2 regions of the Caballeronia sp. GAWG1-1 genome follow, and region 2 is predicted to be linked to the other one. Evidence: riboswitches for the same ligand, from Rfam matches in the RefSeq annotation. Region 2 holds a riboswitch; the other holds the start of a gene.

Region 1 (11,832 bases), on a different contig from region 2:
CATTGGTTCCGAGCGCCGTACTATAACTATCGGCATAGGAACCAGCGCCAAGCGCGGTCGCACTATAGTCCCCACCCCAGACATTCGTACCGATAGCGACACCGTTCAAACTCGCCCGGGCGTTCGCTCCAATTGCCGTTGCATCGGCATAGCTGGCATTCGCATGGGGCCCAATAGCGACGCTATTTTGTTTCGCGCTCGAACTTGCTCCAATCGCAACGGCCGCGAGATCACCCGAGTAACCGTCCGCAGTCGATGACACCTGTGCGCCGTTTCCAATAAGAACGCTACCTGTAACATCGTTGTATTGATTGTTCCCGATCATCGTTGCGCTGGCTTTGGCTACATTGCTATCGCCAATCACCGTCGCCGTGGCATTAACCGTATTGTTATCGCCGTAAACATTCGTTCCATCGCGCGATACCCCGGATGCCAACGAGTCGCCCCAACCCGTCACCGTCCCTGCGAATGCGCTTGACGTTGCCATCGCTGCCAAGCTGGTAAGCACCGCCAGCGTTACTGGTTTGAACCGAAAAGCATGAAATTTCATATATAATGATCGTATAAGAAAGACAAGTTGTGATGCGTAATTGCGCTGCGTTAGACGCCCGGCCAAGGTTCGTCTAACGTAGTTTTTTGTAGGCACGATAGTCGTCGCTAAATTCCTCCTTTATTGCTGTGCCGATGCTCGGACCGTTGTTAATAGAAACGCGGCGATAGCGGGTTGGCTGCATTGGTTTGGATAGAGATGCACCAATGACCAAAAACTCCGCCAAAAATCAAGCAATTCGTTTTTATTCCTGTTGTTATCTCGTATTAAAAATCATCTATATGCCTTGAATGGCTTTTTTAAGCTGAACCGACTTCAGGATAGGATGGAGCCAAAGCGGATACCGAGGAATTTTGAAGGTCCTGTTCTTACTCGATTAATCAACCTGCTTCCAAACACTATAACCAATGTAATTGAAAGCAATGAAGCTACACTTCAAATTTTTCGAATTTGCTTATTTTTGAGTCTATCGGGACTAGACAGGGAAGGAGCCATCGCGCCTTGCATAGCGGACATGCAGCATTATGTCTTCAAGACCGCAGCTCCATGCACACAAGTATGTGCTACGATTTTTAAAGAACAATCGCTCAAAGAAGCTAAATATAGATGTGGTCGTGGTCGCTACAGTGCGCCATTCATTCACGTAACACGAGTTATTTTTAGACGCCTGTCGTGTCACGGACGTCGTGTGCAGATACGGGAGAAAGTGTCCGGCAAGCTTTTCATTGGACGCCACCTGATCGCGCTATAACGCGTCAGTAGAGGAAACAGCAGCGTTTTAGCTCAAGCGTCCACCACCTGATATTTCGAGACCATTCGCATTAGCGGCTAACTAGTTGCACTCGTGGCGGTTCGTGTTACGGCGTGCTAAGAGAAAGGGGGATGGTGGCTCGGAAGCGCGCGAGATATCTTAGGTAATGAAACTGATGACGTAAGGGACCACGGTGCTCTTTTCAACAAGTCAAGCTAGCCCCGATTCCTATCTACGATAGTTGCTATCTTTTTAAGAAGCGTCGGGCGGCGATTCAGTTCTATTCGACAGCCCTTGCCTACAAGGCCAGATTCCTGCGCTCAAACCAACCCCCGCCGCCGATAATCAAACCAAAATGACAACGCAACGCTCATCAAAATCACGACCGTGGCAACAACCGTCCACTGCGTGATGATTTCCCCAAGCAACAAAGCGCCCAATAAAACCGCGACGACCGGATTCACGTAAAGACAACTCGTCGCGACAATCGTGCTCGTGTTCCGAATGAGAAAGTTATAAGCGACATACGCGGCCATCGATCCAATCACGACGAGATACAAGAACGAAAACCCCGCGCCCATGCTCACTTGGCCAAGGCGCTCGCCTGACACGAACGCGATGACAGTCGCGATAAGCCCGCCAAGCCCGATCTGCAACGCAGTCGACATCAGCAGATCGGAAGGCTGCGAGAGACGGCTTGCCAGATGCGCCCCGCCCGCCCAAAAAATTGCCGCGCACAAGATGGCAAGCGTGCCGACGGTCGAGCTCGGCGAGGGATCGCCATGATTGAGCAACACGATACCCACGAGACCCAGCGCCACCGCAAACCATTCGCCCTTCGCCACACTGCGCCCGGCAAGCGCGGTGAAGATCGTCGCGAAGAGCGGCACGGTAGCCACCATCACGGCAGCCGTGCCGGTTCCCACCGTGCGCATGCCGTAAGCCATCATCCCGCTCGACAAACCTTCGAGCAAAGTCCCGACGATCGCTGCATTACGTACTTCACGCGCCGTCGGCCACACCGCCTTGCGATGCAAGGCGATCACGAAGAGACCGACGCCAGCGCACAGGTTACGCAGGCCGCCAAGCATGAGCGGCGGAAACGATTCGAGCGCCAGGTGAATGCCGAGATACGTCGATCCCCACACGAGATAAACGACGGCCAACGCGAGCACGACGCGTCCCTTGAGGCTGCGAGGAGCGCGAAACGGAAAGCGGTCGGGAAAACCGAGCGGCAAACGCGGAGGTACGGCAGACATGCATTACTCCGCGAAGCGCGCCCGGATCGGGGCAAGAGACTTGCAATGGGGACTGCCGCCAATCGACCGAACGGGGCATGAGCTTGAAGAACGCGCGCGCCAGGTGACGAACGAGGCGGGACTGACGATGGACGGCATGACGGAGCGAAAGAAGTGCGGAAGCGACAGGCGGGGCGACTGCTGACGACATCCGGGTAAGTACCGAAAATCGCGCGCTCGCCATTATGCAGTAAGCGCCTGCGCTTCAGCGCAAACTTCGCGAACGGTTGCCAAGATGCCACGCCACGATGTATGGTGACGCCTGCTAACGCGGGGGTCCTGCGTTGCACATCGCGATTCGTCCGGCTGCGTCGACTGAATGGCCCGTGCAATGTGGGTGAGAAATACCCTTTGAACCTGATCTGGATAATGCCAGCGCAGGGAAGCGTTCGGGCCTCGGCGCACGGTATCTCTCTCACGCGCCACGTCTTCTCGGGCCCGCACCTTTCCATCTCGTTCCTCCCTGTCTAGCTCCTGAATCAGCCGAGCTCGCCGGCGTTCGTTCGTTCGTCGTTCATTCGATCGCCCGCGTGCTCGCTGTCAATTACCGTCCCTGCGACTGAAAAGGAGAAACAGCACATGAATGCGAATCCCAAGTTCCTGTCCGAAAACGCCATCGTCGATGCAGCCGCCATCGCGCCGCTGCCCAACTCGCGCAAGGTCTACGTGACGGGTTCGACGCCCGACATCCGCGTGCCGATGCGCGAGATCACGCAGTCCGACACGCCCGACAGTTTCGGCGGCGAAAAGAATCCGCCGGTGTACGTGTACGACACGTCCGGCCCCTACTCCGATCCGGACGCGAAGATCGACATCCGCTCCGGTTTGCCCGCGTTGCGCGCCGGCTGGATCGAAGCGCGCGGCGACACCGAGGAACTCGCGGGTCTTTCGAGCGAATTCGGCCGCGAGCGCGCCGCCGATCCGAAAACGGCCGAGCTGCGCTTCCCGGATCTGCATCGTCATCCGCGACGCGCGACGCCCGGCAAGAACGTGTCGCAGATGCATTACGCGCGGCAGGGCATCGTCACGCCGGAGATGGAATACATCGCCATTCGCGAGAATCAGCGCCGCGCCGAATACCTCGAAAGCCTCAAGACGAGCGGTCCGAACGGCGAAAAGCTCGCCGCGATGATGGGCCGTCAGCATCCCGGCCAGTCGTTCGGCGCGGTGCCTTTCGACAAGGACGCCCTGAAGGCCATCACGCCCGAGTTCGTACGCGATGAAGTGGCGCGCGGCCGCGCAATCATCCCCGCGAACGTCAATCACCCGGAAAGCGAGCCGATGATCATCGGGCGCAACTTCCTCGTGAAGATCAACGCGAACATCGGCAATTCGGCGGTGAGTTCGTCGATCGGCGAGGAAGTCGACAAGATGACCTGGGCGATCCGCTGGGGCGGCGACACGGTGATGGACTTGTCCACGGGCAAGCACATTCACGAGACGCGCGAGTGGATCATCCGCAATTCGCCGGTGCCGATCGGCACGGTGCCGATCTATCAGGCGCTCGAAAAGGTCAACGGCAAGGCGGAAGACCTGACCTGGGAAATCTTTCGCGACACGCTCGTCGAGCAAGCCGAGCAAGGCGTCGATTACTTCACCATTCACGCGGGCGTGCGTCTGCAATACGTACCGCTGACGGCCAACCGCATGACGGGTATCGTCTCGCGCGGCGGCTCGATCATGGCGAAATGGTGTCTCGCGCATCATCGGGAAAGCTTCATCTACGAGCACTTCGAAGACATCTGCGAGATCATGAAGCAGTACGACGTCTCGTTCTCGCTCGGCGACGGCCTGCGTCCCGGCTCCATCTACGACGCGAACGACGAAGCCCAGCTCGGTGAACTGAAGACGCTCGGTGAACTCACGCAGATCGCGTGGAAGCACGACGTGCAAGTGATGATCGAAGGCCCCGGCCATGTGCCGATGCAGCTCATCAAGGAGAACATGGACCTGCAGCTGGAATGGTGCGACGAGGCGCCCTTCTACACGCTCGGGCCGCTCACCACCGACATCGCGCCGGGCTACGATCACATCACCTCGGGCATCGGCGCGGCGATGATCGGCTGGTTCGGCACCGCCATGCTTTGCTACGTCACACCGAAGGAGCATCTCGGACTTCCGAACAAGGACGACGTGAAGACCGGCATCATCACGTACAAGCTCGCGGCGCACGCGGCCGATCTGGCGAAGGGTCATCCAGGCGCGCAGGTGCGCGACAACGCGCTATCCAAGGCACGCTTCGAGTTTCGCTGGGAAGACCAGTTCAACCTCGGCCTCGATCCCGACAAGGCGCGCGAGTTTCACGACGAAACCTTGCCGAAGGATTCCGCCAAGGTCGCGCATTTCTGCTCGATGTGCGGCCCGCACTTCTGCTCGATGAAGATCACGCAGGACGTGCGCGACTTCGCGGCCAAGCAAGGCGTCTCCGAAAGCGATGCGCTCGCCAAGGGCATGCAGACCAAGGCCATCGAGTTCGTGAAGAAGGGCGCGGAGATTTATCAGCCGACCTGAAGCAAACGCTGACTGTACGCAACGGCCTGTGCTTCCTTGCAGGCCGTTTTTGCATGGCGCGCGCGTGCACCGTTTCGGGCATCTTTCCTGCTGATAAACGAACGAACCGGCGAAAAAAACGTTGCGGCGTCCGTCGATGAAAGCCAGATCGTGATCGAACGGCAGGACGCGTGGGCAAAGCCGCGGCCGTTTCATTGATCAATCGTTCTGGAGAGTCGACATGAAAATCATCAAACAAATCGGCGCCGCAGCAGTGGTCGTTTCCCTTCTCGCCGGACTCACGGCCTGTGACAACATGACGACGCGTCAACGCGATACGGCCGTTGGCGCTGGTGTTGGCGCCGCGGGTGGGGCCGTGATCGGCGGAAGCGCGTTATCGACGTTGGGGGGCGCGGCAGTAGGCGGGGTTATCGGCAATCAAGTCGGGAAGTAAGCGGGCGATCCACAGTCATCTCATGCGGCAAGCAGCGATGCTTGCCGCCGCTTCGATCAAGGGCTGTTTCAGGATTGATACACGCCGAGGTTTGTTAGCGGACGCGCGACGCGCACGCCGCAACGATCGAGTAAGCTCCTTCTTAACGGACCCTTCCTCGCAATCGCATAGGTAGAGTCCGGCAAGTCGCAAGCAAGGAGCAGCATCATGATTTCCCCGCGCATCATCTTCGGTTACAGGGCAGCGGCCGCTTCGCTTGCTGCCGGATTGCTTCTCGGCGGATGCTACCTGCCGTATCCCGACTACCCCGCTTATTACTATCCGCCGGTTCCCGCTGCCTACACGCAACGTGAGTTCGCGTTACCGGCGCAAGGTGCTTCGGGCGTCAGTGCCGCGAACGCGCCGTCGCAAGCTCAGTACGCAGTGGCCGCGCCGACAGTCGACTACTCGACGATCTATACGAGCACGCCGTATGCGCCGGCTTATCCCTATCCTTACGCGTACGCACCTTATCCCGCTTACGCCGCTTATCCCGCATATGCTGCTTACCCCGGTTATTACGGCTACGGTTATCCGTCGGTGTCGATCGGCTTCGGCTACTGGGGCGGCGGCGGATGTTGCTGGGGACGCGGCTATGGCGGCGGATGGCATGGCGGCGGCGGTGGATGGCACGGCGGTGGCGGCGGATGGCACGGCGGCGGTGGCAGTTGGCAAGGCGGCGGTGGACATGGCGGTGGCGGCCATGGCCATTGAATAAGGAAACACCACGCTCGAATGCGGCGTCGATGTTGCACTCTGCGCCGCTATTACCGACAAAAGTAACAACTCTGAAACATTTCCCGGCAATGCAGACGCAATTCGCTTGCCTTGCCACTCTGTACGATCGGTCATTTTCCTTATCCGACAAGGCCCTGGCGGATTACGCCGGTGCTTTGGCACGATTATCGCTAAATCGTATCCCTACTTATCGGACCGCACGGGTGTAAGCCCAAGCGCTACCTATCGTTCTCGGGGATTGGACATGATGGCCTTCGCTTTTTTCCTGCTGTGGATGGTCGCATCCTTTGGGCTGCTCGCGCTCTGGGTGTTTCGCCAAGTGCCTGCATCGCGTCTTGATTCCAGCGCGGCACAACGAACAACGGCTACTCCAGCGACCGTCGAGAGCTGAGCGCCGCATCCCGCGAAACGCGTGACCAAGCGTCCGAACGGAGCAGATGCGTCACGTCCCTTTCCGCTTCCATCCGGCATCCTTACGCCAATATTCAAGCCTTGACGAGGGCCATCCTCGCCCTATTCTTAGTGAGCGCGTTATGCGGTTGCTTAAAGTCTTCGATACCACTCGAACCAGCAGCGAAGACCGCGGCATCCATCCAAGAATAGAGACACAGGAGACCCGATGTTCCATCAGATCCTCACGCCTATCGCGGGTTCGCTCGCGCTCTCCTTTATCGTTGCCGCGTTGCCTATCATCGTCGTACTCGTCATGCTCGGCTGGGCGCGCCGTCCCGCGTGGCAGGCTTCGCTTGCGGGACTGATCGTCGCGTTGATCATCGCGATGGTGGGCTGGCACTTCCCGGTTGGACTCGCGCTCGACTCCATCGCAGCCGGCGCCGTGTTCGCGCTCTGGCCGGTGATGTGGATCGTGTTCTCCGCGATCCTGCTCTACAACGTCGCGCAACGCTCGGGACGCTTCGAAGCGTTTCGCGTGTGGATGATCGACAACCTGCCGAACGACCGGCGCATCGTGCTCGTGGTCATCGGCTTTTCGTTCGGCGCATTGCTCGAAGGCATCTCGGGCTTCGGCACGCCGATCGCCATCACGAGTTCGCTCTTGATCCTGCTCGGCTTTCCGACGCTCGAAGCGCTCACGTTCACGCTGATCTTCAACACGGCGCCAGTCGCGTTCGGCGCGCTCGGCGTACCGATCACCGTGCTCGGCGCGGTCACGCATTTGCCCACCGATGCGCTCGCCAAGATGGTCGGCCGCCAGTTGCCGTTCTTCGCGTTCTTCCTGCCGTTCTATGTTATCGGTATCTACGCGGGCTTTCGCAACATGCTGCGGGTGTGGCCCGTGCTGCTCGTCTCGGGCGGCGCGTTCGCGCTGACGCAGTACGTCACGTCGAACTACATCAGCTATTCGCTCACCGATGTCCTCTCCTCGCTCGTCTCGCTGATCCTCACCATAGCGTTCCTGCGCGTCTGGAAGCCCGCGCCCGACGAACGCTTCGCGGTGAACGTCGATCGCCTCGCCAACGCACGCGGCAACGTCTCGGCCGCTCAGGGATGGATGCCGTGGATCGTCGTCTCGGTCGTGGTGATCGTCTGGACGGTGGCCAAGATCTTCCTCATCGGCGACGTGAAGATCCCGTGGCCGGGGCTCGACAAGGCGGTCTACATCACGCTCTACAATCAGCCCTACGGCGCGATCTGGGACTTCCAGCCGCTCGCCACCGGCACGGCGATTCTCGTGGCGGCCATCATCACCGCGCTCCTGGTGAAGTTGCCGGCAAGCGAGTTCGGCCACGCTATCGTCGATACCTGGGTGCAAACGCGCATTGCCATCTTCACGGTGGCGACCATCGTCGGGCTCGCGTATCTCATGAACTACTCGGGCATGAACTACACGCTCGGACTCGGGGTGGCCTCGGTCGGGCCGTTCTTCCCGCTCGTGTCGGCCTTTCTCGGCTGGGTGGCGGTGTTTCTCTCAGGCAGCGATACCTCGGGCAACGCGCTCTTCGGCAACCTTCAGGTGGTCGCCGCTCATCAACTCAATCTCAATCCTGTGCTGATGGCCGCGACCAATTCGTCCGGCGGCGTGATGGGCAAGATGATCTCGCCGCAAAACATTTCGACGGGCGTCGCCACGACCGAACTCAAGGGCAAGGAAGGACTCGTCTTCGCGCGCACCTTCAAGCATTCGATCCTGCTCACCATCATTCTCGGCATTCTCGTGTGGCTGCAGCAGAACGTGTTGACGTGGATGATTCCGCCACATTGATTGTTCCTTGCGGTCTCATCGGCGCGATGACCGACGGCACGCGGCGCGGTGCTAACATGCGCGGACTTTTCCTTGGAACACTGAAGTCCGCATCGTCATGTCACCCGTCAATTTGTTGCAACTCGTCTGTCTCGCCGCGCTCTGGGGCGCGTCGTTTCTCTTTATCCGCTTGGGCGTCGCCGAGTTCGGCGTCGCGCCGCTCATGGCCTTGCGCGTCGGCATCGGCGCCGTGTTTCTCGTCGCCATGCTGCTCGGCCGCCGCCAGTTTTCGAGCAGTCTCGCGATCATGCGCAAGCGTGCGCTACCGCTACTCATCGTCGGCATTCTCAATTCGGCCGCGCCGTTCTGCCTCTTCGCTTATGCGGAGCTGACGCTTTCGGCTGGCGCCACATCCGTCATCAATGCGACGACGCCGCTGTGGGGCGCGCTCGTCGCCTATCTCTGGCTGAAGGACCGGCTCACGACCTTGCGCACGATCGGTACGACGATCGGTTTCGCGGGAGTGCTGCTGCTCGTGTGGAATCAGATAGAAGGCTCGCCCGGATCGGCGGGATCGGGCGCGGCGGGCGTGCTGGCGGCGGCCGCGGCGCTCGCGGCATCGGCGCTATATGGTGTTGCGGGCAACTTCGCGAAAAAGTATCTGATGGACGTCGATGCCATGACCAACGCCGCGGGCAGCATGATCGGCGCGACGCTCGTGCTCGCGCCTATTGCCTTCGTCACGTGGCCCGCCGCGCCGGTCTCCGCGCCTGCATGGGCGGCGGTGCTCGCGCTGGGCGTGGGTTGCACGGGTATCGCGTACTTCATCTACTACCATCTGGTCGCGGTCGTCGGTCCCGCGCGCGCGATGACCGTCACTTTCGTCATTCCGCTCTTCGGCATTCTGTGGGGCGCGTTGTTTCTGCACGAGCGGGTGTCGCTCGTCATGCTCGAAGGCTGCGCCGTCGTCCTTGCGGGCACCGCGCTCGCCACCGGCGCGATCAAGCGCCTGCCGTTTTCAGGACGCCGCAAGCTCGTAGGCTGAACTAGACTGCAAACAGCGCAGCCGCTGCCGCAGTGCGAGATTCATCGAATTGTTCGGATGCGCGTTGCATTTCGTGCAACGCGCCGGCATGCGCATCCATGCGTTTCCTGGAGCAGACCATGCACGACTTTTTCGCGAAGGCCAGGCACGAATTGATGAAGATGCTGCCGCCCACCTTGTTCTTCTTCGTCGTGCTGCACGTGGTGATGGTCGTGCACGCGCTCATGGTGAAAGGCGCCGGCCTGTCGATTCCCGCGTCGGCATCCGTGCTCGTCGCCTCGCTCATTCTCGGCAAGGCGGTTCTACTCGCCGACATGCTGCCATTCATCAATCGCTATCCCGAGCGCCCGCTCATCTGGAATGCGGGATGGAAAACCGTCATTTACACGCTCGTCGCGCTGGTGCTCCATTACCTGGAACGCTTGTTCGAGTTCTGGAAAGAGACGCATAGTCTTGCGGCCGCGCACCAGGACCTGCTGGACCATCTGAACTGGCCGCAATTCTGGGCCGTGCAGATTTTGCTCGTCACGCTCGTCTTCAACTATTGCGTCTTCGCGGAACTCGCGCGCGTGCTCGGACGCGGCAGGCTTAAGACGATCATGCTCGGGCCGCTCGATGTATCTCCCGCGGAACAGCACGGCTGACGCGCCGCTTCAACTCCCGCTCGAATCGCGCTCAAATCCCGCTTGAATCTCCGCTTCAGTCGCCGTGCACCGGCCCGCGCCCGGCCTTGATCGCCCCGCGCCTGACCTTGCCTTCGACGCGCCGCACTTGCGAACCGCGCGTTGGCTTGGTCGCGATGCGCTTGCGCCGCACGATGCTCACGCTGCGAATCAGCTCGTCGAGCCGCGCGAGCGCCGCCGCGCGATTCATGTCCTGCGTCCGATATTCCTGCGCCTTGATGACGACCACGCCATCGCGCGTCACACGGCTATCCGACAGCGCGAGCAGCCGCGCCTTGATGTGCTCCGGCAATGACGATGCGCGGATGTCGAAGCGCAGATGAATGGCGCTCGATACCTTATTGACGTTCTGCCCGCCCGCACCCTGCGCGCGCACGGCCGTCAGCTCGATCTCGTGCGGCGGCACGGCGATGCTGTCGCTCATCGGTGGGCTCCCTTGAAGATGTGTTCGGCGCTTTTCACGTGAGCATAACAAAGGCCGCGAGGCGCCGAAAAGCTGGCCATTCGGCCGAGTTCCGAACGAAGCGCAAGTGAGTTATAAGTGCATGACAAGTGCGATAGACTCAACCCGCCTGACCGCCTGGGTCCGGAGCGTGCTTCGCCCGTGGTCATAACGAGCGTCAAACCAGGAAGTCGATGCGCTATTCGTTCGAAATCAGGAAGTTCATTTACAGCCAGTATTTCTTCGGCGGCTTGCGGATCGCTCTGGGCGTGTCGCTGCCCGCCGTGCTCATGCTCATCGTGTTTCACAATCGCGAGCTGGGCTTCACCATAGCGACGGGCGCGCTTGGCGCGTGTGTCGTCGACATGCCGGGTCCGCTCAAATACAAGCACAACGAGATGCTCGCGTGCACGGTAATCGGCTTCTTCTCGGCGCTCGCCACGGGCATTGCGACGGCGCATCCGTTGACGCTATGGCTCACGGTCGTGCCGCTCACCTTCGTGCTCTCGCTGATCGTCGTCTATGGCAACCGCTGGCCGCAGATCAGCTTCGCCACGCTCTTCATGATGGTCGTCACGCTGGAAGAGCACTTCACGCCGATGCAGGCGCTCGTCAACGCGTCGTGGATCTTGCTGGGCGGCCTCTGGTACACGTACTGGGCCACGCTCGTGAGCCGGCTGCTCGTGTATCGCATCGAACAGCAGGCGCTGGCGCAGAGCATCTTCAGTTGCGCGGAGTATTTGCAGGCGCGCGCCGAGTTTTACGACAACGACGCCGATCTCGACGAATGCTACCGAAAGCTCATCGAAAAGCAGATTGCGGCGGTGGAGCAACAGGAAGCCGCGCGCGACATCGTGCTGCGCAATCTGCCGAAAGTAAAAAGCCGCAAGCTCGACGCGCGGCGCGCGCGGCTTTTCAATCTGTTCATCAACGTGGTGGATCTGCACGAGTTCTTCGTCGGCGCGCATACGGACTATCCGCTCGTGCGCAAGACGTTCGCGGGCTCGGACGTGCTGATCTTTTATCGCGACCTGATGCGCAAGGCGAGCGCGGATCTCGAAGAAATCGGCTTGGCCGTATTGCAGAACAGTTCCGCGCCCAGGCAGATCAGCATGAAGGCGGAGCTGCGCGCTATCGAGTAC
Region 2 (11,832 bases):
ATCGGCGGGGGCGACACGGGTTCGGATTGCGTCGGCACCTCGAACCGGCATGGCGCTAAGGGCGTGGTGCAGTTCGAACTGCTCGCGCAGCCGCCCGAGGAAGAGAACAAGCCGCTCGTGTGGCCGTACTGGCCGATCAAGCTGCGTACGTCGTCGTCGCATGAAGAGGGTTGCGAGCGTGACTGGTCGGTTGCGACGAAGCGTTTCGAAGGCAAGAACGGCAAGGTCGAGAAGCTGATCGCGGTGCGCGTCGAGTGGAAGAACGGCAAGATGCAGGAAGTGCCGAACAGCGAGTTCGAGCTGAAGGCCGACCTCGTGCTGCTCGCCATGGGCTTCACGCAGCCGGCTTCGCCGGTGCTGGATGCGTTTGGCGTCGACAAGGACGCGCGCGGTAACGTGCGCGCCTCGACCGAAGGTGACAAGGCGTATTACACGTCGGTGGACAAGGTGTTCACCGCGGGCGATATGCGGCGCGGTCAGTCGCTCGTGGTGTGGGCGATTCGCGAAGGGCGTCAGTGCGCGCGGTCGGTGGACGCGTATTTGATGGGCAGTAGCGAATTGCCGCGATAAGAGAGCGGGGTTGATGGGAGAAAAGGGTGGGCCGTTTTGGGTTCGCCCTTTTTTGTTGGCGGGGGTTATGCCACCAAAAAAAAACCGCACCCACAATTGCTCGCGGATGCGGTTCTTCATTCAGCAAGAGACGGAATCAAGCCTCCGCCATCGTCCTCTCTATCTCGATCCGATAATCATGGAACAGCGCCACCGACTCCCGGTGCGCAACGCTCAAAATCGCCGCCTTCGGCAAACGTTCGACGAGCGTGTTGTAGATATGCAGTTCGTTATCCGCATCGAGGGCGCTGGTGGCTTCGTCGAGGAACAGGAAGTCGGGCTTGTGCAGCAGCACGCGCGCGGCGGCAAGACGCTGTTGCTCGCCCGGCGACAAGCTGCGCGCCCAGTGCGCACTTTCTTCCAGGCGGTCGCCATACTCGGCCAGATTGCACAGACGCAGCGCCTCGCGCGATTCCTCGTCGGTGAAGGTGCCACCCGGCGACGGATAGCTCAACGCCGCGCGCAGCGTGCCGATCGGCAGATAGCTCACTTGCGGGATAAACAGCATCTTCGCGTCGACGGGTGCGTCGATACTACCGTCGCCGAACGGCCAAAGTCCCGCCAGCGCCCGCATCAGCGTGCTCTTGCCCGCGCCCGACGGCCCGACTATCAGCCAGCGCGATCCCGGTTCTATCGTCACGTCGCCCACGCGCGAAAGCGGCGTGCCATTCGGCAACGCGAGCGCAAGCCCCTTGGTCGTCAGCGCTTTCGTGCTCGTGTAATGCAGGTTGATACCGCCATGCGCCGTTGCCGGCGACGTTTCCTCGCGGATATGCGTCGAGCGCATCACACGCTTGAATTCGCGCAGACGATTCACCGTGGCGCGCCATTCGACCAAGGTCGAGTAACTGTTGATGAACCAGGAGAACGAATCGCTGACCGTGCCGAACGCCGATGAAATCTGCATCAAGACGCCGAACGAGAACGCGCCCGCGAAGTAGCGCGGCGCGGCAACCATGATCGGGAAGATGATGGCGATCTGTCCGTAGAAACTAAGCACGAAGGTCATGCGCTTCGTGTACTTCATGATCATCCACCAGTTGTCGCGAATGCGCTGGAAAATGGTCTTCGCGTTGGCCGTCTCGGTGGCGATGCCATCGTAAAACGCGATCTGCTCGGCATTCTCGCGCACGCGAATCAGCCCGAAGCGGAAATCAGCCTCGACCTTCTGTTGCTGGTAGTTGATCGACACCAGCGGATGCCCGACCTTCTGAATGATGACCGAGCCGATGATCGCGTAAAGCGCCGCCGCCCAGACCATGTAGCCGGGAATGACGAGCGGCGTGCCGAATGCCGTGATGGTCAGCGCGCCCGCGAGCGTCCACAAAATGGTGATGAACGTGACGAGCGTGACGAGCGTGGAAAGCAGATCGAGCGACAGAGACAGCGTGGTGGTCGCGAAGGATTGCAGGTCGTCGCTGATCCGCTGGTCGGGGTTATCGGCGAGACGGTCGCGTTCTATGCGGTAAAAAGCGCGGTCGCCGAACCACTGTTCGAGATACTTGTTGGTCAGCCACTGGCGCCAGCGGAAGCCGAGCATCTGCCGCAGATACCTCCCATAAACCGCGAGCAGAATGTACGCGAAGGCGAGGCCGGTGAAGACCAGCAGCAGGTGCGGAAAGTCGTGGACGTTCTTGTTCTGCAGCGCGTTGTAGAACGCCGCGCTCCAGCTGTTGAGCCGCACGTTGATCCATACGACCGTCATGTTGATCGCGATGATGGCAACGAGCAGACCCCATGCGAAGCCGCGCTCCTCCGAGACCCAGTAGGGCTTGATGAGGCTCCACGCAGAGACCGTGTCGGCTTGTTGCTGCGTGTTTTCCGGTTGAGAATTGGCCATGACCTTCCTGATGATATGCCGGTCCGAGTTACGAATGGACGCACCGCGCCGCGATACTCGCACGCGCAGCCTCTTTCCTGTCCCGCAGATTGTTCAGAGGTTCCCTTAACTGCCGCTTAATTCCGTGCTCATTCGCACAACCATGCGGAGAACCATGCTCGCGGCATTGTGCCAGAGTGCCGACTGAGGCGACCAAAGGCGGGGAATCCCGGTTTGCAGCGGCTTTGGCTTTCATGGTCTAATGATCTTCGACGAAACAGGGGTGCTTCGCGCGCGATGTCATCGAATTATCGGTGTGCTGGCGCGGCGAGGCTGAGAGAGACCCTTTGCACCCGATCCGGGTAATACCGGCGAGGGAAGTTTCCGGAGAACGCGCGGCCGTCGCGCCTTTCCTCCAGGTTCTTCCATCATCTTTCTTTTCCGCCTGGCGCGCGTTGTTTGCGTTGCCGCTGCCGGGCCGGTCTCTCCTCTGCAAGTTTTGTCTTCGCGTTCGTGCGTTTGCTGCACGGCGTTATCAGTCGTGGATAAGACCGGAGCGGCGCCCAGCCTCGTTTCGATCGACAGGAGACATTGGAAAAGTGAACACGATCGATCAGCCCGCCGCGCGCCGGCCAGACTTCGCCGTCATCGGCGGAGGACTCGTCGGGCGGCTCGTGGCGTGGCAACTCGCGGGCGCGGGCCACGGCGTCGCGCTATACGAGCGCGGCGACGAGGCGGGCACGCAGTCGGCTGCGTGGGTGGCCGCCGCGATGCTCGCACCGCTCGCCGAGGCGACGAGTGCGGAGCCGCTCGTCGTCGAACTCGGCGCGGCGTCGCTGGAACGCTGGCCGGGTCTCATCGCCGAGTTGCCCGAGCCGGTTTACTTTCAGCGCAACGGCACGCTCGTCGTCTGGCACGGCGCGGATCGCGCGGAAGCGCCGCTATTCGAACGCAGGTTGCGCGCCAACGCGCCTGCAAGCTTGCTCGATGGCGGCTTCGTCAAGCTCGCGGGCGCGGAAGTCGCGCAAGCGGAACCCGCGCTCGGCACGCGTTTCGCGCAAGGCTGGCTGCTGCCGCACGAAGGTCAACTCGACAATCGTCAGGCGCTTCGAGCGCTCGCGGCCGGACTTACGGCGCGCGGCGTGCGCACGCACTGGAATTCTCCGGTCGATGCCATGCCCGACGCGCGCTGGATCATCGATTGCCGTGGGCTGGGCGGCAAAACTGCGTGGCCCGCGTTGCGTGGTATTCGCGGGGAAGTGGCGCGCGTGCATGCGCCGGGCATCGGGTTGTCGCGGCCGGTGCGGCTGCTGCATCCGCGTTATCCGCTGTATATCGCGCCGAAAGAGGACGATCTTTACGTGATCGGCGCGACCGAAGTCGAAGGCGAGGACATGTCGCCCGTGAGCGTGCGCTCGGCGCTGGAACTGATGAGTGCGGCGTTCGCGGTGCATCCGGGTTTCGGCGAGGCGCGCATCCTCGAACTCAATTCTCAGTGTCGGCCGACGCTGCCGGATCATCGGCCGGCCATCGTCTGGGACGGGGCGCGGACCGTGCGCGTGAACGGCCTGTATCGGCACGGCTTCATGATCGCGCCGGAAGTCGCCGATGCCGCCTGCGCACTCGCCCAAGCCATCGCCGGCGGAACCGTCGCGGACGCCGCATCGTTCGCGGATTATCGCGGCGGCGCGCGCTGGTCCGAACTTCTGCATAGCGAACCGGCCATCGCGGCCGCGCTCTAGTCATCGAAAGTCAAAGCCATGAACATCCACATCAATCAGCGCGAATTCAGTCTGACCGATGCCGCCACCGTCACCGACGCGCTCGCCGCATTCGGCGCCAAACCGCCGTTCGCGGTCGCGCTCAACGGGCAGTTTGTCGCGCGCGGCGAGCACGGCACGAAGACGCTTCGAGCCGGCGACAAGCTCGACGTCGTGTCGCCCGTCGCGGGCGGCTGAATCCACCGAATCCGAAGGATCGAATCATGACCTCACACACCGCCGCCCATAGCCTCACGCTCTACGGCCAGACGTTCCCGAGCCGTGTGCTGCTCGGCACATCGCGTTATCCGTCGCTGCAATCGCTTTCGGATTCCATCGATGCCGCGCGGCCCGGCATGGTGACCGTCGCGCTGCGCCGTCAGTCCGAGACTGGCGAGGCCGGTTTTTTCGATGTCCTCAAGCGTCACGGCGTCGCGCTGCTGCCGAACACGGCGGGCTGCCAGAGCGTCGATGAAGTGCTGACCACCGCCTACATGGCGCGCGAGGTTTTCGACACGCCGTGGATCAAGCTGGAACTGATCGGCGACGACTACACGTTGCAGCCCGACCCGATCGGCCTCGTCGAAGCGGCGGGCAAGCTCGTGCGCGACGGCTTCAAGGTGCTGCCTTATTGCACCGAGGATCTCGTGATCGGCCGCCGTCTCCTCGATGCCGGCTGCGAGGCGTTGATGCCCTGGGGCGCGCCCATCGGCACCGGCAAGGGCGTGACCAACCCCTACGGTCTGCGCACGTTGCGCGAGCGGCTGCCAGACGTGCCGCTGATCGTCGATGCAGGCCTCGGCGTGCCCTCGCATGCGTGCCAGGTGATGGAGTGGGGTTTCGACGGCGTGCTCTTGAACACCGCCGTGTCGCAGGCGACCTTTCCGTCGCAGATGGCGCGCGCGTTCGCGCTGGGTGTCGACGCCGGGCGCACGGCGTTTCTCGCCGGTCCGATGGCCGAGCGCGACAGCGCGCAGGCCAGCACGCCGGTCGTTGGCATGCCGTTCTGGCATCAGGACGGAGGTGCTGCATGAGCTTGCTCGGACACGAAGTTCTCTGGCCGCCGGCGGATGAGTTGATCGAAGTCGCCGAACGTATCCGCGCGCGGCTCGGCGAGTGGCCCGCGCCGCCAACGCGCTGGCGCATCTGCCTGACCGTGCCGGATACGCCAAGTGCGCAGGATCTGCTCGTCGTCAACGAGCCGTACGCCGCGGACAATGCGACGGTGCTGGAAGCGTACGAACGTCGCGTGATATTGCTGCATGCAGGCGCGCGCCATGTTCTCGAAGGCGAGCGTTCCGACGACTGGCTGGCCGCGCTGGCGGCGTTCCTCGACTGCAATTTCGAACCGCACGATGCGCTCGTCCTGGCAATGGCTTGGCGCGCCGGCGACGAACAGAAAGAAGACGCGTGGCCAAGCGACTTCGACACGTTCCCGCGCGTCGGCGATCTTCCACCCGCGCCGGAACCTGCTTTTCCCGCTTGCCCGGACAAGCTCGGTCTTTACCCCGTCTTGCCGAGCGCGAATTGGGTCGAACGCGTGCTGGACCTCGGCGTGCGCACGGCGCAGTTGCGCCGCAAGACCACCGACGCAGCGGACCTTCACGGCGAAATCGAGCGTTCGGTCGTGGCGGGGCAGCGGCATCAGGCGCAGCTTTTCATCAACGATCACTGGCGCGAAGCGATCGCCGCACGCGCTTACGGCGTGCATCTCGGTCAGGAAGATGTCGAAACCGCCGATCTGCAGGCAATCGCGCAAGCCGGCTTGCGCCTCGGACTTTCGACGCACGGCTATTACGAGATGCTTCGCGCGCTGCACTTCCGGCCGAGCTATCTCGCGCTCGGCGCGGTGTTTCCCACCACGACGAAAGTCATGCCTACCAAGCCGCAAGGCCTGGCGCGGCTTACACGCTACGTAAAACTTCTGAAAGGACGCGTGCCGCTCGTCGCGATCGGCGGTATCGACGGCAAGGTATTGCCCGAGGTGCTGGCGACCAGCGTAGGAAGCGCTGCTGTCGTGCGTGCCGTGACAGAAGCGGCGGACACCGAAGCCGCCGTCGAGTCGCTACAACAAAGCTTTGCAAATCAAGGGTAAATGTTCTGAAAATCATATCGGGTAGAGCGTAGGTAAAGCACCGATTGCGCGCAGGCCCTATAATTCGGCCTCTTGCGTCCAAGGAATTTCTTAACTCGTGCCAGCTTTCCCCGAGCCCCTGCTAGAGCTTCGCGACGTCGATTTCGGTTACGGTAATCGGCCCGTTCTCTCGAACCTGAACATGCGTTTCACGCGTGGTCAGGTGGTTGCGGTCATGGGTGGCTCCGGCTGCGGCAAGACGACAACCTTACGGTTGATCGGCGGGCTGGTGAAAGCCAGCCGCGGTCAGGTGCTGTTCGCGGGCAAGGACGTCGGCACGCAATCGCGCGACGGTCTTTACGCGCTGCGCCGCCGGATGGGCATGCTGTTTCAATTCGGCGCGCTGTTCACCGACCAGACCGTGTTCGAGAACGTCGCGTTTCCGCTGCGGGAACACACGGATCTGCCGGAAGAGCTCATCCGCGATCTCGTCCTGATGAAGCTCAACGCGGTCGGCCTGCGTGGCGCGCGCGATCTCGCGCCGTCGGAGATTTCCGGCGGCATGGCGCGCCGCGTCGCGCTTGCCCGCGCCATCGCGCTCGATCCCGAACTGATGATGTACGACGAGCCGTTCGCCGGTCTCGATCCCATCTCGCTCGGCATAACCGCGCAACTCATCCGCACGCTCAACGACGCTCTCGGCGCCACGTCCATTCTCGTTTCGCACGATGTGCCCGAGTCGTTCGCCATTGCGGACTACGTGTACTTCGTCGCGAACGGCGGCATTCACGCGGAAGGCACGCCGGAGCAATTACGCGCGTCGGAAGACCCGACCGTGCGTCAGTTCATCGACGGCACGCCGGACGGTCCCTTCAAGTTTCATTACGCGAGCCAACCGCTCGCGGCGGATTTCGGCATCGGAGGGAAAGCATGATCAGCGCACTCGGACGCTGGGTGCTCGACGGTTTCGGAACCGCCGGTTATGCAATGCGCATGCTGTTGCGCCTCGTACTCGAATTCTTCCCGCTTTTGCGGCGGCCGCGTCTCGTCACGAAGCAAATTCACTTCGTCGGCAATTATTCGCTTGTCATTATCGCGGTGTCGGGCCTGTTCGTCGGCTTCGTACTCGGGCTGCAGGGTTATTACACACTGAACCGCTATGGTTCGGAGCAGGCGCTCGGACTGCTGGTCGCGCTCTCGCTCGTGCGCGAGCTCGGGCCGGTCGTCACGGCGCTGTTGTTCGCCGGCCGCGCGGGTACGTCGCTGACTGCCGAGATCGGTTTGATGAAGGCGGGCGAACAACTCACGGCAATGGAAATGATGGCCGTCGATCCCATGAAAGTGGTGGTCGCGCCGCGCATGTGGGCGGGCATCATCGCCATGCCCGTGCTGGCGGCCATTTTCAGCGCGGTCGGCATAATCGGCGGGTATGTGGTCGGCGTGTTGCTGATCGGCGTGGATTCCGGCGCGTTCTGGTCGCAGATGCAAGGCGGCGTGGACGTGTGGCGCGATGTCGGCAATGGCGTCATCAAGAGCATCGTGTTCGGCTTCGCGGTGACGTTCATCGCGTTGTTCCAGGGCTACGAAGCACGGCCTACGCCGGAAGGCGTGTCGCGCGCGACCACGAAGACGGTCGTGTACGCGTCGCTCGCGGTGCTCGGCCTCGATTTCCTGCTGACCGCGTTGATGTTCAGCTGATGTCCAGCTAATGAACCAAATGCAAAACGCCCGCGAGGGCGTGGGCGTTGTGAAGGGCACAGACCTCACACGCGCTCTGCGACAAGATTCTCTTTGGGAAGACGATGAAAAAGACTGCTCTCGACTTTTGGGTCGGCCTCTTCGTGGTGCTCGGTTTCGTGGCGCTGCTGTTCCTTGCGCTGAAGGCGGGCAACATGAGTTCGCTGTCGTTCCAGCAGACCTACGCGGTGAAGCTCAAGTTCGACAACATCGGCGGCCTTAAAGCGCGCGCGCCGGTCAAGAGCGCGGGCGTGACGGTCGGGCGCGTCGGCTCGATCAGTTTCGATGGAAACACGTATCAGGCGGTGGTCGCCATCGACATCGACAAGCAATATCAATTTCCGAAAGATTCGTCCGCCAAGATTCTGACTTCCGGTCTGCTCGGCGAGCAGTACATCGGCTTGGAGCCGGGCGGCGACGATCAGATGCTCAAGAATGGCGACACCATCACGATGACGCAGTCCGCCGTGGTGCTGGAAAATCTGATCGGACAGTTCCTCTATAACAAGGCAGCGGATTCCGGCGCGTCGAAATCCTCGGCGGCGCCGGCGGCAACGGCAGCTCCCGCACCGGCATTTCCGGGTGCGGCAAGCGCGATGGGCGCGAGCGCAGCCTCGGGTACGGCTCAATAAGGAGAAACAACATGCACTCGACAGGGATGCGGCGCGCAATCGTTCTAGCGGCAACGGTGGGCATGTTCGGCGGGTGCGCGACAGTGACCACTCCGACCAAGGGCGATCCCTTCGAGAGCTACAACCGGACGATGTTCACGATCAACGACAAGGTCGATCAATACGCGTTCAAGCCGGTGGCGCAGGCTTACGTCTGGGCCGTCCCAGAACCCGTGCGCAACAGCGTCACGAACTTCTTCTCGAATATCGGCGATGTCTACATCGCGGCGAACAATCTTCTGCAACTGAGAATCGCGGATGGCGTGTCTGACATCATGCGCGTCGCGATCAACACGGTGTTCGGCGTGGGCGGTCTGTTCGACGTGGCGACCGTCGCCAAGCTGCCGAAGCATTCGGGCGACTTCGGTCTCACGCTCGGCCACTACGGCGTGCCGCCTGGCCCGTACGTCGTGCTGCCGCTCCTTGGACCAAGCACCGTGCGCGATACCGGCGGCCTCGCGGTCGATTATTTCGGTAATCCGCTGAGTTACGTGCAGCCGGATTCCGTTAGCTGGGCCTTGTACGGCGTAAATCTCGTGAACACACGCGCGAACCTGCTGGATGCATCCGACATTCTTTCGGATGCCGCGCTCGACAAATACTCTTTCGTTCGTAACGCATACCTGCAGCGGCGGCAATATCTGATTACCGGTGGCGAAGGCACCTCGCCCGATTACAGCGAAGCGCCGCTTCCAAACTACGATGCGGAAGGCGCGGAAGCCGCGACTCCGGCGGGCGCTTCGGCCACGGCGGTTCCGTCCGAAGCGGCATCGGGCGCGACGCCTGCTTCTGGAGCCGCTGGCGCGCCGCGCGCAGCGAGCGACACGGGCAACAACACGGTTCCGGGACATCAGTACGTTCCGCCGCGCGCGCCTGGATTCCCTTCGTTCCGCTTGCGTTGAGCGGACTGGCGCTAACGGCCGGTAAAATACTTGGCAGCATTTTTTACAGTTTGACAGGCGCGCGGTCTGAACTCGTTCTAGCCAGCGCGCTCAAACTCAAGCCCCTTTTTTTGCAGGATCTGCGATGAAAAAAATCTTTTTGCTTCCCATCTTCGCCATGCTGATCGCGTTCTGCGGCGCGGCGTCGGCGCAATCCGTCGACTCGAGCGCGCCCGACGTGATGATCAAGACCGTCACGCAACAAGTGCTCGACGACATCAAGTCCGACAGCAAGATTCAGTCGGGCGACATCCAGCGCATCACTGAACTCGTCAATCAAAAGATCCTGCCGTACACGGACTTCACACGTACCACGCGTCTCGTGATGGGGCGCAACTGGAACACGGCAACGCCCGAGCAACAAAAGCAAATCGTCGAGCAGTTCAAGATGCTGCTCATTCGCACGTATTCGGGCGCGCTCGCTCAGGTTCGTAACCAGACGGTGCAGTACAAGCCATTCCGCGCGTCGCCGGAGGACACGGATGTCGTGGTCCGCTCGGTCGTGATGAACAACGGCTCGCCGATCGAACTCGACTACCGCCTGTACAAAACGCCGCAAGGCTGGCGCGTGTACGACATCAACGTGCTCGGCGCATGGCTGATCCAGGCGTATCAGCAACAGTTCAACGAGCAGATTTCGCAGAATGGCGTGGCTGGCTTGCTGCAATTCCTCACGCAGCGTAATCAGCAACTCGCGAACGGCAAGGCATCGTGAGCACGCAGGCAAATGCGCAAGTCGCGGGCGGCCGCTTCCAGACGGCCGCCACGCTGACCCACAAAAGCGCGAAGGCTGCGCTCGACGCGGGTTTGTCGCGTATCGCGGCGGGTGCAACCGAAGTCGACTGCGCGCCGCTCACGCATTTCGATTCATCCGCGCTCGCCGTGCTGCTTGCATGGCAGCGCGCCGCCACCGAGCGCGGCACGGCGCTTGGCGTCGTGAATGTTCCTTCCAAGCTTGCCAGTCTCGCGCAAGCTTACGGCGTCGACACGCTGCTCTCCTTCCGACATTGATCCTGTCCTGACGCCATATCAGGTGCGGCAACCAGGCTTGCGTTGCCGCGATCAGGATCGCTCCGAAGTCGGCTCCATCCGGTTTGCCCTATAATCAAATGCTTTTTCGGGCCCGCACCCGGCAATTTTTCGATCGAGCCCGGGTCCGTCAAGCGTTATCCGCACAATCGAGGCGCGGCCACACGAGGCACGCGCACTGTCAATGTCAGCCATAGAAATCCGAAACGTCAGAAAGCGCTACAAGCAGCTTCAGGCGCTCAAAGGCGTGAGCCTCACGGTTGAAGAGGGCGAATTCTTCGGCTTGCTCGGCCCCAACGGCGCCGGCAAGACCACGCTGATCAGCATCCTTGCCGGACTCGCGCGCGCCGATAGCGGCACGGTGTCCGTGCGCGGCCACGATGTCGTGAGCGACTTCCGCGCGGCGCGCCGTGCGCTTGGCGTGGTGCCGCAAGAACTGGTGTTCGATCCGTTCTTCACCGTGCGCGAGGCTTTGCGAATTCAGTCGGGCTATTTCGGTTTGCGCAAGAACGACGACTGGATCGACGAAATCATGGCCAATCTCGATCTCACCGAGAAAGCGGACGTCAACACGCGCGCGCTCTCGGGCGGCATGAAGCGACGCGTGCTGGTGGCGCAGGCGCTGGTGCATCGGCCGCCGGTGATCGTGCTCGACGAGCCCACGGCGGGCGTCGATGTCGAACTTCGTCAGACGCTCTGGAAGTTCATCTCGCGATTGAATCGCGAAGGGCACACCATCGTGCTGACCACGCATTACCTCGAAGAAGCCGAGGCGCTATGTGATCGTCTCGCCATGCTTCGCCGTGGTGAAGTCGTGGCGCTCGAGCGCACGAGCACGCTTCTGCAACGCTTTTCCGGTCTGCAACTTTATCTGCGCTTTTCGAGCGGCTCGCTGCCCGTGGAACTGCGTCCGCTGGAAGTCGATCCGCACGCGGTGTCCGGCATGCAGCATCTGCTGCGCCTTTCGAGCTACGACGATGTCGAGCCGATTCTCGCGAAGTGCCGCGCGGCCGGTTGCGCGCTGGATGAAATCGAGGTTCGCAAAGCCGATCTCGAAGACGTGTTCGTGCAAGTCATGAACGAACCCGACGTGGTCGAGGGACTTTCATGAGCGGCTTTCAGACGTTGTTCTACAAGGAGCTTTTGCGCTTCTGGAAGGTATCGTTTCAAACGGTGCTCGCGCCGGTCGTCA

Evidence for each region. A riboswitch is a leader RNA that binds a small molecule or an ion and turns the genes downstream of it on or off. The one in region 2 is predicted to bind thiamine pyrophosphate.
Region 1: linked by a shared signal. The riboswitch ahead of thiC (phosphomethylpyrimidine synthase ThiC) and the one ahead of NCT03_RS12615 (FAD-dependent oxidoreductase) in region 2 are both predicted to bind thiamine pyrophosphate.

What each region holds. Positions count from the first base shown of each region.
Region 1 is NZ_JALQDB010000008.1:244,667-256,498, reverse strand. It holds gene NCT03_RS05260 (YadA family autotransporter adhesin) at 1-646, opposite strand, end outside; gene NCT03_RS05255 (EamA family transporter) at 1,622-2,560, opposite strand; TPP riboswitch at 2,862-3,001, shown strand; gene thiC (phosphomethylpyrimidine synthase ThiC) at 3,179-5,110, shown strand; gene NCT03_RS05245 (YMGG-like glycine zipper-containing protein) at 5,331-5,543, shown strand; gene NCT03_RS05240 (hypothetical protein) at 5,751-6,296, shown strand; gene NCT03_RS05235 (L-lactate permease) at 6,940-8,541, shown strand; gene NCT03_RS05230 (DMT family transporter) at 8,639-9,565, shown strand; gene NCT03_RS05225 (hypothetical protein) at 9,685-10,209, shown strand; gene arfB (alternative ribosome rescue aminoacyl-tRNA hydrolase ArfB) at 10,265-10,672, opposite strand; gene NCT03_RS05215 (FUSC family protein) at 10,885-11,832, shown strand, end outside.
Region 2 is NZ_JALQDB010000020.1:19,237-31,068, reverse strand. It holds gene NCT03_RS12625 (glutamate synthase subunit beta) at 1-570, shown strand, start outside; gene NCT03_RS12620 (ABC transporter ATP-binding protein/permease) at 707-2,449, opposite strand; TPP riboswitch at 2,698-2,825, shown strand; gene NCT03_RS12615 (FAD-dependent oxidoreductase) at 3,028-4,170, shown strand; gene thiS (sulfur carrier protein ThiS) at 4,189-4,386, shown strand; gene NCT03_RS12605 (thiazole synthase) at 4,413-5,222, shown strand; gene thiE (thiamine phosphate synthase) at 5,219-6,283, shown strand; gene NCT03_RS12595 (ABC transporter ATP-binding protein) at 6,381-7,196, shown strand; gene mlaE (lipid asymmetry maintenance ABC transporter permease subunit MlaE) at 7,193-7,960, shown strand; gene mlaD (outer membrane lipid asymmetry maintenance protein MlaD) at 8,065-8,631, shown strand; gene NCT03_RS12580 (MlaA family lipoprotein) at 8,643-9,572, shown strand; gene NCT03_RS12575 (MlaC/ttg2D family ABC transporter substrate-binding protein) at 9,697-10,326, shown strand; gene NCT03_RS12570 (STAS domain-containing protein) at 10,323-10,622, shown strand; gene NCT03_RS12565 (ABC transporter ATP-binding protein) at 10,825-11,751, shown strand; gene NCT03_RS12560 (ABC transporter permease) at 11,748-11,832, shown strand, end outside.